One region of the Blautia sp. AF26-2 genome, then DNA from elsewhere that is predicted to be linked to it. Evidence: riboswitches for the same ligand, from Rfam matches in the RefSeq annotation. Region 1 holds a riboswitch; the other holds the start of a gene.
What was found. Region 1 has a riboswitch for lysine ahead of dapA (4-hydroxy-tetrahydrodipicolinate synthase). Riboswitches for the same ligand answer to the same signal wherever they lie in the genome.
Positions count from the first base shown of each region.

Region 2: it holds a riboswitch for lysine, as region 1 does, so the genes downstream of both, DWY63_RS17415 (alanine/glycine:cation symporter family protein) here and dapA (4-hydroxy-tetrahydrodipicolinate synthase) in region 1, are expected to answer to the same signal.

Region 1 is NZ_QTWD01000002.1:112,679-120,341, forward strand. Features, by position in the region: gene DWY63_RS03330 (hypothetical protein) at 1-218, shown strand, start outside; gene DWY63_RS03335 (polysaccharide deacetylase family protein) at 614-1,690, shown strand; gene typA (translational GTPase TypA) at 1,778-3,607, opposite strand; gene DWY63_RS03345 (single-stranded DNA-binding protein) at 4,013-4,642, shown strand; lysine riboswitch at 4,698-4,872, shown strand; gene dapA (4-hydroxy-tetrahydrodipicolinate synthase) at 5,024-5,914, shown strand; gene dapB (4-hydroxy-tetrahydrodipicolinate reductase) at 5,950-6,711, shown strand; gene DWY63_RS03360 (ABC transporter permease) at 7,101-7,663, shown strand, end outside.
Region 2 is NZ_QTWD01000019.1:21,257-28,919, reverse strand. Features, by position in the region: gene DWY63_RS17440 (GNAT family N-acetyltransferase) at 1-369, shown strand, start outside; gene DWY63_RS17435 (hypothetical protein) at 366-917, shown strand; gene DWY63_RS17430 (class I SAM-dependent methyltransferase) at 904-1,509, shown strand; gene DWY63_RS18235 (hypothetical protein) at 1,523-1,939, shown strand; partial or broken gene DWY63_RS17420 (peptide deformylase) at 1,981-2,097, shown strand; lysine riboswitch at 2,247-2,421, shown strand; gene DWY63_RS17415 (alanine/glycine:cation symporter family protein) at 2,607-4,085, shown strand; gene DWY63_RS17410 (amidohydrolase) at 4,203-5,819, shown strand; gene DWY63_RS17405 (metal-dependent hydrolase) at 6,080-6,718, shown strand; gene DWY63_RS17400 (AfsR/SARP family transcriptional regulator) at 6,974-7,663, shown strand, end outside.

The sequences.
Region 1 (7,663 bases):
TGAGCAGCGTCTCCACAACCGTAACCAACGAATCCAACCAGATGAAGATCGAAACCAACGTGACCGCTGCGATCGAGCGACGAACCCGTTTCCTCCATTTCTTCCGCAAAACCAAAATAGAGACCGTCACCTGGAAACTCGAGTCCGTTGTGACGCTGGAAAACGAAAAATGGGTGATGGGCAGCGATTTCCTGACTAAAATAGGACATGAGGCATAAGGTGTTTGCTTCCGTTGTTCTGGCAACGTTAAAACTTTGCAGTTACTCTTAAGCAGAGAGGATAATCAGGCTGGACAGGTGAAAGACCTGTGATTTGGTGGCAAAGCACCAGAAAGAAACCAGGTTTTTTAAAAGAGAGTGACAAAGAGTGATTTTGTATCCGCTTTTACCATGGGTGCAGAGTCACTCTTTTTTTGTGACAAGATGTTAAGAAACGATAAACATTAATTTACCAGAAGTGGAAAAATGTAAGAATTTGTGCCTTGCATCTTAGGTCAGATCACGTTATGATAGTAAGTAGAAAAATGTCGAAAAACGTTTGTGTTACGATGGAAGAAAGTTCCGCAAAGGGGCGGGACGATGGAGTATAAACAGATCATATGGAAAGAAAATCATTGAAACAGAGAAGAAAGCAGATGCGCCGCAGACAGATGATGCAGAAAGTATCACGGATTTCCCTGTGTGTGGTAATCGGCCTTCTTTTTCTTGCGCTTATCTGGAAATTTGCGGGAGCGCAGCTTGCGAAAAAAGGAATTGTACTGAGTAATGACACAGCCGCAAAGACGGTGAGCGAGACGGCGCCGGAGGCGGAGGACGGATCGGGAAATGCGGGAATTAAGAAGCTTGCGGAGACCACGCCGCCGAATGAGACGCCGGGATGGCAGTACAGCTCGTCGGGCTGGTGGTACGCAACGGATGCCACAACGTACTACGTCAACGGCTGGGCAGATATCGACGGAAACCAGTACCATTTTGATTCCAATGGTTACATGGCGACCGGCTGGAAAGCGATCGGCGGAAAAGGCTGTTACTTTGATGACCAGGGTGTTTACCAGCCAGACCGCAACGGCTCGATGATGGTAGCCCTGACCTTTGATGACGGCCCAGGCGTCTATACCAGCACGCTTCTCGATACGCTGGAGCAGTACGGGGCACAGGCGACGTTCTTTATGCTCGGCAGCAATGTGGAAAAATACGGTGCAGATGTGATCCCGCGCATGGCGGCGATCGGCTGTGAGCTTGGAAACCACTCCTATGCGCATCCGAATATGAAAGAACTGAGCACCGACGACGGCCTTGCCCAGTTCCAGATGACGGATGATCTGATCGCCCAGTACAACAACGGACAGGGTGCAACTGTCATCCGTTTCCCGTATGGAAACAGCACCGATGAACTGCTCGCATCTATCGGCCGCCCGAGCATCATGTGGGATGTCGATACCCTGGACTGGCAGACAAAAAATGTACAGGCAAACATCAGCGCCGTTCTCGACAGTGTAAGCCCGGGAGACATTATCCTGATGCATGATATCCACGAGACGACCGTAGAATCGTGTGCAACGATCGTGCCGGAGCTGATCAACCGCGGGTATGAGCTTGTCACGATTCATACTCTTGCAGCGGCAAACGGCGTGGATCTTGCAGCGGGAGAGACGTATTACGGCTTCCATGGCGGAACGACAAACGAATAGAAAACAGAATAGAAAAACGACAAAGAACCGCCGGTTTACTCTCAAATCAAGAGTGAACCGGCGGTTCTTATGTCATTTTATGAAAATTTATTTCATTGCCGCTCTCTTACGAAGTCTGGAATCCAGCTCTTTCTTACGGATACGTAAGGAAACCGGAGTAACCTCAAGAAGCTCGTCCTTGTCGATGAAGTCCAGAGCCTGCTCCAGGGAAAGGATTCTCGGCGGAGTCAGACGCAGTGCCTCGTCGGAAGAAGAAGTACGGGTGTTGGTCAGGTGCTTCGTCTTGCAGACGTTCAGCTCGATATCCTCGGCCTTACCGTTCTGTCCGATAACCATACCGGCGTAAACCTTCTCGCCAGGTCCGATGAACAGAGTACCGCGCTCCTGTGCGGAGTACAGACCGTAGGTAACGGACTCGCCTGCCTCGAAAGCAATCAGGGAACCCTGTTTGCGGTATTCAATGTCGCCCTTGTACGGTGCGTAATCTTCAAACTCGGTGTTCAGGATACCAGTTCCTTTGGTGGAGGTCATGAAGATTCCACGGAAACCAATCAGGCCTCGTGCCGGGATTTCGAACTCCAGACGGGTGGAACCATCGCTTGCGCGGCTCATGCCGTGAAGCTCGCCTTTACGCTCGCTGAGGAGCTGGATGACAGTACCGGAGAACTCGTCCGGAACGTCAACGTATGCGATTTCCATTGGCTCGAGTTTGCGTCCGCGCTCGTCCTCTTTGTAGATAACCTCTGCCTTACTTACTGCGAACTCATATCCCTCACGGCGCATGTTTTCGATCAGGACGGACAGATGCAGCTCACCACGGCCGGAAACCTTGAAGCAGTCTGCGGAATCAGTCTCCTCGACGCGGAGAGAAACGTCAGTGTTCAGCTCACGCATCAGACGGTCACGCAGGTGGCGGGAAGTTACGTATTTACCTTCTTTACCGGCCAGCGGGCTGTCGTTTACGATGAAGTTCATGGAAATAGTCGGCTCGGAGATTTTCTGGAACGGGATGGAAACCGGGTTGTCCAGATCGCCGCAGAGAGTATCTCCGATGTGGATATCCGGGATACCGGAAACAGCAACGATAGAACCGATGCCTGCCTCAGTAACCTCTACTTTTTTCAGTCCGTCAAATTCATACAGTTTGCTGACCTTTACTTTTTTCTTCTTGGTCAGATCGTGGTGGTTGACCAGCATAACGTCCTGGTTCACGCGGATCGTTCCGTTTTCAACTTTGCCGACACCGATACGTCCAACGTATTCGTTGTAGTCGATGGTACTGATCAGAAGCTGTGTGCCAGCTTCCGGATCGCCGGTCGGAGCCGGGATGTATTTCAGAATGGTCTCGAACAGAGGTGTCATATCCTTCGGGGTGTCGTTCAGATCGAGTACGGCATGACCCAGCTTTGCGGATGCGTACAGGAACGGACAGTCAAGCTGCTCGTCGGATGCGTCGAGATCCATCAGAAGCTCAAGCACTTCGTCGATGACTTCGTCCGGGCGTGCCTCCGGGCGGTCGATTTTGTTGATGCAGACGATAACGGAAAGATTCAGCTCAAGTGCTTTTTTCAGCACGAATTTGGTCTGCGGCATAGCGCCCTCGAATGCGTCTACAACCAGAATAACGCCGTCTACCATTTTCAGAACTCGCTCAACCTCGCCGCCGAAGTCCGCATGGCCTGGGGTGTCGATGATGTTGATTTTCGTTCCTTTGTAGTAAACTGCTGTATTTTTGGAAAGAATGGTGATTCCACGCTCACGCTCGATATCGTTCGAGTCCATGACACGTTCCTGAACCTCCTGATTGGCACGGAAAACGCCACTCTGTTTCAGAAGCTCGTCTACCAGTGTAGTTTTACCATGATCGACATGGGCGATGATGGCAACGTTTCTTACATCTTCTCTCGTTGTTTTCATTTCTTCATTCCTCTTCCTATGGGTTGACCCTGCCGGGTTCAATTTTTCAAAATTTCAAGCCGGCCGGGAATGTTTATCACAGCACAAAGGCAGGTGCCTTGCCGTTTTGTCTCTGCTGGATGCCTGCCTATCTGAACTATTATAGCACAGAACAGAGAAAAAAAACAGGGAAGATGTGACATTTTTTGTATTGCAATGGTAGAAAATACGAAGCATGTGGTGCGGTTTTTACAGAAACATATACAAAAAATTGGGCAGAATGCTGATTTGAATAGAAATAAAAAAATCTGGAAAAAAGTGGTTCTGAAAAAGAAATGTGGTTCATACATTAGGATTATAGATCAGCAAAGTACCGATCAGAAATCAATATTCAGAAAGAAAAGACAAAGGAAGGGGATTTTCATTATGGCAGACAAGATGATTGAAAACAATCAGGTGGTTATCATGGGAGAGATTGTCTCCCCGTTTACATTCAGCCATCAGGTATTCGGAGAGGGCTTTTACCTCGTCGATGTGATGGTCAAGCGGTTGAGTGAATCGCAGGACATCATTCCGGTGATGGTCTCCGAGCGGCTGGTGGACGTATCACAGGATTACCAGGGTGAGTGGATCTGCATCAGCGGTCAGTTTCGGTCCTACAACCGCCACGAGGAGAAGAAGAACCGTCTGGTACTCTCCGTATTTGCGCGGGAATTAAGCTTCGTGGAGGAAGAGGACGATTCCGTCAAATCCAACCAGATTTACCTCGATGGATACATATGTAAACCGCCGGTCTACCGGAAAACACCTCTGGGAAGAGAGATCGCCGACCTTCTGATCGCGGTCAACCGTCCGTATGGAAAATCAGATTATATCCCGTGCATCTGCTGGGGACGGAATGCGCGGTATGCCTCTGCGTTTGCCGTGGGCGGCCACGTTCTCATCTGGGGACGGATCCAGAGCCGGGAATATATGAAGCGGCTGAGCGAGACGGAAATGGAAAAGCGGACCGCGTATGAGGTTTCGGTGAGCAAGCTGGAATATAGTGAGAGTTAAAGCGCGATCCGCTGTTGACAAGAAAATTTAATGATGCTATAGTAAAAGCAGAACTGAAGTGGATAGAGGTCGCATTACTTCAAGAGTACCTTTTCGGATGCCTCAGCAGCAAAAGAAGAAGAGGAAAAGGGAAGAATGCCGAAGGACATCCGGCGCTGAACCGGTATGCTCCTGGGCGCAGGTTGAAAAAATCTGCGACTGTCATCGAGAGATGGAGAGCTATCTGATCATAGATACTGCGTATGTGTGAATTTGGAGGCGATCTTATCTGGGATGAGGCGCCTCTTTTTTAAACGGAAAGTGAAATTTTCCGTGGGAGATAAGCTCCGGCGACTGATTTCTTATGGTTTTATCTGACACAACATACAGGAGGAAAAGAGAATGTCTATTTTTAAAGGTGCAGCTGTTGCAATTATCACACCGATGACCGAAACACAGGAAGTGAATTACGAAAAACTCGGAGAACTGATTGAGGAGCAGATCGCCGGCGGAACCGACGCCATCGTTATCTGCGGAACCACCGGTGAGGCTTCGACCCTGTCCCATGAGGAGCATCTGGATGCCATCAAATATACCGTGGAAAAAGTAAATCACAGAATCCCGGTAATTGCAGGAACCGGCTCCAACAGCACGGAGACAGCAATTTATCTGTCTCAGGAAGCAGAAAAATACGGCGTGGACGGACTTCTTCTCGTTTCTCCGTATTACAATAAAGCAACACAGAAGGGCCTGATTGCACACTTTACCGCAATCGCAGACAGCGTCAAAGTGCCGGTCATCCTTTACAACATTCAGGGCAGAACCGGCGTAAACATTGCACCGGAAACGATCGTCTATCTGTTCAACAACGTTGAGAATATCGTTGCAGTCAAAGAGGCTTCCGGAAACATTTCCCAGGTCGCAAAAATTATGCAGCTGACCGATGGAAAGATCGATCTGTACTCCGGAAACGACGATCAGGTTGTGCCGATCCTTTCCCTTGGCGGAAGCGGTGTAATCTCCGTTCTTTCCAACGTAGCACCGCGTGAGACCCACGACATGGTACAGAAATTCCTCGACGGCGATGTGGCCGGATCCAGAGAAATCCAGCTGAGAGCACTGCCGCTCATCGATGCGCTGTTCTGCGAAGTAAACCCGATTCCGGTAAAAGCAGCGCTGAACCTGATGGGCAAAGAGGTTGGCCCGCTTCGTCTGCCGCTGACCGAGATGGAGCCGCAGAACCAGGAGCGCCTGGCAAAGGCTATGAAAGATTTTGGAATCAAACTGGCTTAAGTTAAGAATACACGAAGTAAAGAAGGAAAAAGACAATGGTTAAAATTATTATGCATGGCTGCAACGGCCATATGGGACAGGTCATCACCGGCCTGGTAAAAGAAGATGCAAATGCAGAAATCATAGCCGGAATCGATATGAACGACAACGGCCAGAACGATTATCCGGTATTCAAAAGCCTGGCAGAATGCGATGTTCCGGCAGACGTAGTCGTTGACTTTTCTTCCTACAAGGCAGCCGACGCACTGCTCGATGCCTGCAAGGAGAAAAAACTTCCACTCGTCCTCTGCACCACAGGCCTCACCGAGGATCAGCTCAAAAAAGTGCAGGAGACCAGCAAAGAAATCCCGGTTCTCCGCTCTGCAAATATGTCCCTTGGTGTGAATACGCTGATGAAACTGGTACAGGCAGCTGCAAAAGTGCTTGCCGAAGCAGGCTTTGATATGGAGATCGTGGAGAAACACCACAAACTGAAATGCGACGCTCCAAGCGGAACCGCCATCGCCCTGGCAGACAGCCTGAACGCGGCAATGGACAACCAGTACCACTACGTATACGACAGAAGCCAGCGCCACGAGCAGCGTGACCCGAAAGAAATCGGAATCTCTGCTGTACGCGGCGGCACCATCGTCGGCGACCACGACGTCATCTTCGCAGGCCCGGACGAGGTTGTTACCCTGTCCCACAGAGCATATTCCAAAGGAGTTTTCGGAAAAGGAGCTGTAGAGGCTGCAAAATTCCTGGCTGGAAAACCGGCTGGCATGTATGACATGCAGGATGTCATTGCTGCGAAATAAGGCAGAAACAGGGAAAAAGTGAATAGAAACCAGAAAGTGCGCAACGAAAATGCGAAACGTTGCGCACTTTTTCTTTTCTTACAACGGGATTTTCGGAATTGAGGAAGTTATTTTGCAGAATATTTGGCAGAATACACAAGAAAAAATACGGAATATCAAAAGAGAACGTGAAAATCGCAAACGGTAATGGAAAAATCAATGCGCAACAAGGTAAAACGCTAAAGTTGCGCGTTTTGCACAAAAAATAGTAAAACAGTATATTTCGACAAGAAATATCTTATAAAAACTGCGAATTGTAAACAATATGCCGAAATGATATGATAATGGCACAAAGAAAAATAAAGAGTTGAGCAACAAAAAGTTGCGCAAACAAGAAAGGGAATGAGAAGATGAAAAAGAATGGTTGGAAAGGGTTTTGCAAAAAGCTCTACAAGTACCGGGTATTTCTTCTGATGCTTGCACCGGCAGTAATTTATACCCTGATTTTTTCCTACTACCCGATGACAGGAATTGTAATGGCATTCAAAAAATACTCCTACGCAGGAGGTATCTGGGGAAGCCCGTGGAACGGATTTGATAACTTCAAGTTCTTCTTTAAATCAGGACAGGCCGGACTCGTTACCAGAAATACCGTGCTGTATAATCTGGCATTTATTGTGATCAACACGACGATGCAGATTGCCGTTGCCGTGCTTCTGACCGAGATCCGCAACAAACATTACCGTAAGATCACACAGTCGCTGATGTTTCTGCCGTATTTCATTTCCTGGGTTATCGTAGGAGTTATGGCATTCAATATTTTCAGTTCCGACTACGGTTTTCTGAACCGACTGATTGAAACCTTCGGTGGAACACCAATCAAGTTTTACACGACACCAAAGGCATGGCCGTTTATCCTTGTCTTCTTTAATGTATGGAAGGGAATCGGATACGGTTCTGTTATGTACCTGGC
Region 2 (7,663 bases), on a different contig from region 1:
GCATACGCACATGCCTTTGTCGGCCGCGCCGCATACGACTGGTCGAGCGAGCTGACCATTTATCTCGATCCCAATGCAAGAAAAGGAGGCCTTGGCCGGAGACTGTATGAAGAGCTGGCGGACCGCCTGAAAAAAATGGGCATTCTGAACCTCTACGCCTGCATCGGCTATCCGCAAGTCGAGGATGAATATCTGACGAAAAACAGCGCCGAGTTCCATGCACATCTCGGATTCGAACTCGTGGGAACCTTCCACAACTGCGGCTACAAATTCGACCGCTGGTATGATATGGTCTGGATGGAAAAAATCATCGGCGAGCCGCATGCGGGACAGCCGGCAGTAAAATCATATAGTGAGATAAAAGAATGAGCACAATAACAACGTATACAAGAAAACATTTTGACCCTGTGCATCCCGCCCCGGAACTGCTCTGTGTGGAGGATTTTGCGCATGCGCTGCCGATGGTCTGCCGCGGAAACGGCCATGTGACGACGTTTTGGTCAGTGGGAGAGCACTGCATCTGCTGTGCGAAAGAGGCTGCCGCGCGCGGCTATTCCCGGCGGCTGGTGCTGGCGTGTCTTCTGCATGACGCGAGCGAGTGTTACATGTCGGATGTGCCGAGGCCATTAAAACAGGAAATGCCGCGGTACCGCGAGATCGAGGACCATCTGCTTTCGGTGATTTATGAGAAATATCTTGGCAGTGATCTGACGGCGGAGGAGCAGCGGATGATGAAACAGATCGACAATGATCTGCTGTGGTACGATCTGACAAATCTGCTGGAGGAACCGCAGGCGGGGGATGCGCCGAAACTTCACATCACGCTGGACTACACGGTGCGGCCGTTTGCTGCGGTGGAACAGGAGTATCTGGAATTATTCGAACAGTATTGGGAGACGGGCGATGAGAGAGGATAAAAACGAAAACCGCTGGGACAAGCTGCTGCAGATCCACACAATGGGGCGGGACGACAGCCGGTCGGATCTGTACCGGTATCCGTATGAGCCGACCCCATACTGCGTGCTGGAGCGGATGGCAAACACAGGGATGATCCGAAAGGGAAATACGCTGCTCGATTACGGATGCGGAAAGGGCCGCGTAGATTTCTTCTTATCGGCGCAGACCCGGTGCCAGTCCATCGGTGTGGAGTATGATGACCGGATTTATGCGAAGGCAATGGAAAACAAAAAGGCGGCGGCCTCTGGTGCGCGGACGGAGTTTGTGCTGGAGAGCGCCGAAAATTTTCCCGTTCCTGCGGAAGTGGACCGGGTGTATTTTTTTAACCCGTTTTCGCTTGAAATCTTAAGAAAAGCGATGACAAGACTGCTGGAATCGTACTACGAAAATCCGCGGGAGATCCAGTTGTTTTTCTATTACCCGTCGGATGCTTATATCTCGTATCTGATGACGGTGCCGGAACTGGAATTTCTCGATGAGATCGACTGTATGGATCTGTTTCCGGGCGGGGACAGCCGGGAGCGGGTTGTGATTTTTACGATAGCAGAGTAAGGGGGATTTTTAAATGAAATATCAGGTAGTGCGGATCGACGAAGACATCGATTTCGGCTGCGAGGAACGCAGCGCCGATGAGCCTGTCATGGCAGTTGTTGTGTTACAGGATGAAAACGGGAACGAATCGCGCATCCGCCAGGAGGATCAGATGCTGTATGACCGGAACATCGAGGAGGGCGATACCGTCATTCTGAATGAAAACGGCGAATTGCGAAAAGAACTCTCCGGTGATTGGACGCAGAACTGTGATTCGAAAAATGTAGATACGACAAAATTCGTCAACATGATGCAGGCCGTCAAAGCCGGAAAACAGATCGACTGGATCTGCCCGTTCTGCGGCGGAAAAGTAGAACGACTGGAGCAGGAAGGCGGAAAAACCGTGATCGGATGCACATCGTGCGATATGCGGATTCAAATAGAAAATTAAACGATTTCGGCCTTTAAGGCCGAAAGAGAAAGGAAACACAAATGGTAAAACCAATTATGAGAGACGTTCTCTTCCTCGGACAGAAATCCATCCCGGCGACAGAGGAAGATCTGCAGGTGGGAAGAGATCTGCAGGACACACTGGCAGCAAACCGCGAGTATTTTTACCGGGACGAAAAAATCGACTGGGAGAATCTCAAATAAATCAGGACAAATTTCGAAAATATAAAATTTTTGTAAAATAATGTCGAAAAAACGATTGACAAGTGGCGAAAAGAAACATATGATAATACCTGTCAATATACATATTCGGCAATAGAGGCGCGAAGGCTAAGAGTAGCTGTCCTGAGACAACGGGGTCTGGGACGGGCAGGGAAAGGAGCATTCGCCGAAACGGGGCAGTTCCCGAAAAACTGTCTGCGTTGGGGTACAGTCGAACAGGCTGTGCACTCTCACCGTACTGGTGGAGGAGCTATTGCTTCATGAACGTAGATTTAATGGAGCAGTGGTGAAGACCGCTGCTCTTTTTATTGTACTGCAGTTGGAACCGTGACAAAAGGTTCCAGGGGTGGAAATCTGTTTGGTTGGAGAACGAAAGACGAAACGGGTGTTACAGGATACGTCTGAAGAAAACTGTTGCCGGAAAAGAAAAAAGGGAGGATTTTGACATGATAGCATTTCTTAACTGGCTGGACGGTGTCCTTTGGGGCGTGCCGCTGATCGCGCTGATGATTCTGACCGGTCTGTACTTTACCGTTCGTTCTGGATTTTTCCAGTTCCGTCACTTTGGCTGGATTATGAAGAGAACCGGCGGAAAACTGTTCCAGAAAGAAGACAAAGCAAGTGAAGGAAAGGGTATGCTTTCCTCGTTTGAGGCGATTTCGACCGCTATCGGCGGTACCGTAGGATTCGGTAATATCGCCGGTGTTGCAACTGCAGTTGCAGCAGGTGGCCCGGGAGCCATTATGTGGATGTGGCTTTCGTCTCTGCTTGGTATGATATTAAAACAGGTTGAGGTTACCCTCGGCTGCTACTACCGTCACACCAACGAAAAAGGTGAGTACTACGGCGGTCCGACTTACTACATGGAGTGCGGACTTGGCGAGGAGCGCCACTGGGGCAAGCTGTGGCTGATCCCGGCGCTCATCTTCGGCATCGGTATTTTCTCCACCTTCTTCGTAACCTCTTCCAACCTGACCGCATCTCAGGTCGTAGCCGGTGCGTTCGGTATTGAGAATATCAATCTTGGAAGCTTCAAAGTAGAAGGCGTTATCGTGATGGGCGTTCTGCTCTGCATTCTGACCTATGTCGTTACAAGCGGCGGTACGAAGAAAATCGCAAGTCTGTTCAGCAAGCTCGTTCCATTTATGAGCGTTCTTTATATCTTGATGGGAATTGGCATGATCATCATCAACATCAACCGCGTTCCTGGCGTATTTGCAGCCATCGTAACAAACGCATTTACCGGAACAGCAGCGATCGGCGGTTTTGCCGGCTGCGCAGTCAGCGAGATTATCCGTGTGGGTATGGCGCGTTCCGTATACTCCAATGAGGCTGGATGGGGTACTTCTCCAATGATCCATGCTTCCGCAAAAACACCGCATCCGGTAGAGCAGGGTCTGTGGGGATCTTTCGAGGTATTCTTTGATACCATGGTTATCTGTACGATCACCGCACTTTCCGTTATCTTAAGCGGAAACTGGACCGACGGAACGAACGGCGGAACACTTGCTTTAAGTGCATTTGCAAGCGGATTCGGCAAATTTGGAAGCATCCTTCTGGCAGTCATCATGGTCATTTTCACTGTGACGACTTCCGGCGGATGGTTCACCTACTATCTGGCAATTCTGGAGCATCTGTATAAAAAAGAAGGCAAGATGAAAGATATCGTCATGAAAATCTTCTACGCAGTCCGCGCTCTGCCGGGCGTACTGTGGACGATCTATCTGGTAAAGACCAACAACCAGGGCTTTATCTGGACTGTCGTTGATATCACATCTGCGATCCCGACCTTCGTCAACGTAGCAGTGATCCTGATTCTCTCGAACCAGTATTTCAAACTGCTGAAAGACTACAAAGCAAGAAACTTCGGCCAGGGCACGGTAGACAAGAACGCCTGCCTGTTCTACGAAGAGAAAACGAAATAAAAAATATTCAAAAGCGAATCCAGACACGCAAGAGAATAGCGTGTCTGAATTTGTATATTGCGCAAATGGGCAGAAAAGAATAGAATCAAATTTAGATGACAGTAGGAGGATAATGATATGAAAACAATTTACAAAAACGGAGCTGTCTACACCGGAAAACTGCCGCTTGTCGAAGCGTTTGCAGTAGAAGACGGCAAATTTGTTTTCGCCGGAAGCAGCGCAGAGGCAGATGCCCTTGCAGCAGCCGGCGACAAAGTTGTAGACCTCGGCGGAAAATTCGTCTGCAGCGGTTTTAACGACAGCCATATGCACCTTTTAAATTACGGAAGCTCCCTGCTGAAAGCGCAGCTTGCCGCACATACCGAAAGCCTGGAAGATATGCTCGCCTGCCTCGACACCTTCCAGAAAGAGCATCCGCGAAAAGACGGCGCATGGCTGATGGGCCGCGGCTGGAATCAGGATTACTTCACGGACGTGGACCGCATGCCGAACCGCTACGATCTTGACCGCGTATCAACTGAAGTTCCGATCTGCGCGACGAGAGCGTGCGGCCACTGCCTCGTAGTCAACAGCAAAGCACTGGAACTCCTCGGCGTCACCGCAGATACCCCGCAGCCGGAGGGCGGAGAGATCGGTATGGAAAACGGTGAGCCGGACGGAAGATTCTTCGACAATGCAATGGAACCGGTTTACGACAGCATTCCGGTGCCGAGCAAAGAGGAAATCAAAGATATGATCCGCAGCGCCTGCAAAGCCCTGAACAGCTACGGCGTCACCAGCAGCCAGAGTGATGATTACTGCGTTTACCGCGCCGTTCCGTGGCAGACCGTCAACGAAGCATACAAAGAACTCGAGGATTCCGGCGAGCTGACCGTCCGCGTTTACGAGCAGAGCAACTTTACTGATCTGGAATCCTTAAAAGGTTTCGTTGAGGCTGGAAATGTGACCGGCATCGGCACAGACCGCTTTAAAATCGGACCACTGAAAATGCTCGGCGACGGCGCACTCGGTGCGAGAACAGCATTCCTCAGTCGCCCATACGCAGACGACCCGTCCACCTGCGGAATCCCGGTATTCACCCAGGAAACCATGGATGAGATGATCGGCTACGCCAATGCACACGGCATGCAGGCTGCAGTTCACACGATCGGTGATGCGTGCCTCGACCGCGTGTTAAGTGCCTATGAAAAAGCCCTTGCTGAAAACCCGAGAGAAGATCACCGCCACGGCATCGTGCACTGCCAGATCACAAGAGCCGATCAGCTTGAAAAAATCGCGAAAATGCATCTTCACGTTTACGCACAGAGCATCTTCCTCGATTACGATAACCATATCGTAGAGGAGCGCGTCGGCAAAGAGCTTGCGAGCACAAGCTACAGCTGGAAGGCGCTGATGAACAACGGCGTCTCCGTCAGCAACGGAACTGACTGCCCGGTAGAGCTGCCGGATGCCCTCGCCTGCATGCAGTGCGCTGTCACAAGAACAACGCTGCGCGACCATGTCGGCCCGTACCTGCCGGATCAGAAATTCACCGTACAGGAAGCACTCGACAGTTACACGATCCGCAGCGCCGAGGCAAGTTTCGAGGAGAACGTGAAAGGCCAGATCGCAGAAGGCATGATGGCAGACTTCGTCGTACTGGGTCAGAATCCGTTTGAGGTGGATGAGAGCACGATCAAAGACATTCCGGTGTGCCGGACGTATCTTGCCGGTGAACTGGTATATGAAGCATAAGAATATAACTCAAATGAGTAATAAATGTCAAATGAAAATTCATACAATGAAGGGAAAAACGTAAAATAAGATAACCTGAAAATAGTATGGAATAAAGACAGAAACAGAGGAGAACCTCCTGCGGCGATGAATGGTCGCAGGAGGTTCTTTTTTGATCCTGATAGGACCATACGGTCGTAAAAGAATCGAACAAATGGTTGCATAAAAGGGAGGGAATGTGCTATGATAAAGGAAATTTTACAAAAGGAAAAAACAGACAAATGCTTGGAAGAACACATTTTTTTATTGGAACAGCAGCGGCACTTGCTGTTTTACAGCCGCAGACGGTTCCCGCGCTTGTGGCCGGTGCCGGGGCTGCCGCGATCGGCGGTTTGATCAGTGACATTGATGTCGGCACTTCACAGGCGCACCGCGATGCCGATAAGATCATTACGGCAACAGTTGCAGTTGCGGTGCTCACAATTCTTGCGGAGTATAAACTGAATCTTGGAATTTACCGCCGCCTCACAAGCGACAGCAGCGTGCTGCGTCTCCTCGCCGGAACGGCAGCATTTTTGCTGATCTGCGCCTATGGGAAACAGCAGCCGCACCGCTCCTTCATGCATTCATTTGCGGCGCTGGCATTGCTGACGGCGTGCGTGGACATCATCTACCCGGATGTGTCCGCTTATTTTGCCGTGGGCTTTCTGTCCCATCTGGTGCTCGATTTTTTCAACCGGAAACCGGAAAAGCTGTTCTGGCCCTGGAAGAAGGGATTCTGCCTCGGACTCTGCTCAGCACGGGGACTTGTGAACCGCGCACTGCTCGGGTGCGGCATGGTATCTCTTGCTGTAATACTGGTGATCTCGGCGCCTGCAGGGCGGCTGATGGCTAAAATCATGCGGGCAATTTACGGATGAGATGGGATTGACAAAAAGATAACAAGACAAAGGAAGAAAAAGCAGGAATTTTTCGGTGTTAAAGTTAATATTTTATACATTTTATAGTAGGATTTTTGATTAAAATGATGTAAAATAGAAAACAGAAATCCGGCGTCCGTAATTGTTTTTGAAATGAACGAACAGGGAACCGCCGGCCCGTTACCGCAGCCGATTGCGGAGCGCAGCGCAACCGACAACAGAGATTAGAGCACAACAGGCAATACAGGAGTTAGTATGAACGAAGAAATGAAAAACCAAACAGAACAGTTACCGCTTTTAAAAGTACACATGATGGGAAGTTTTTTCCTGGAGTACGGCGACCAGCCGATTTCCTTCCGGAAAACAATGGCAACAAAATCGATGAGACTTCTGCAGATTTTCCTCTATAACAAGGACAATGGAATTTCCAGAGGAAGACTGTTGGAGAGCACATACGGAAGAGAAGATGTGGCGGACGCGGCAAACAGCCTGCGTGTCGGCGTACATCGCCTGAAAAGAAGCCTTGTCGAGGCAGGACTTCCGCAGTTTGAGTACATTTATACACAGAAAGGCGTTTACCACTGGACCAGCCCGATGCCGGTCGAGGTAGATGCGATTGATATCAAAAATAAGATCCTGGAAGCAGGAAAAGAGACAGACGAGAAAGCGCGCATGGATCAGATGATCGAAGCACTGGAGCTGTACACCGGAGAGTTCCTTGCAGATTTCGGCGAGGAAGAGTGGGTACAGGCGGAGCGCGCGCAGCTGAAAAAAGTATATTCCGATGCACTGAAAGAAGTAAGTGAGTATCTTCTGAAAAACGAGGAGTTCGATGAGCTGCAGAAACTGACTTCTGTTGCTTCCGAACTGTATCCGTTCGACGAGTGGCAGGCAGTCCAGATGCAGGCGCTGATCGGCCTGGAGAGATACAAAGAGGCCATGAAA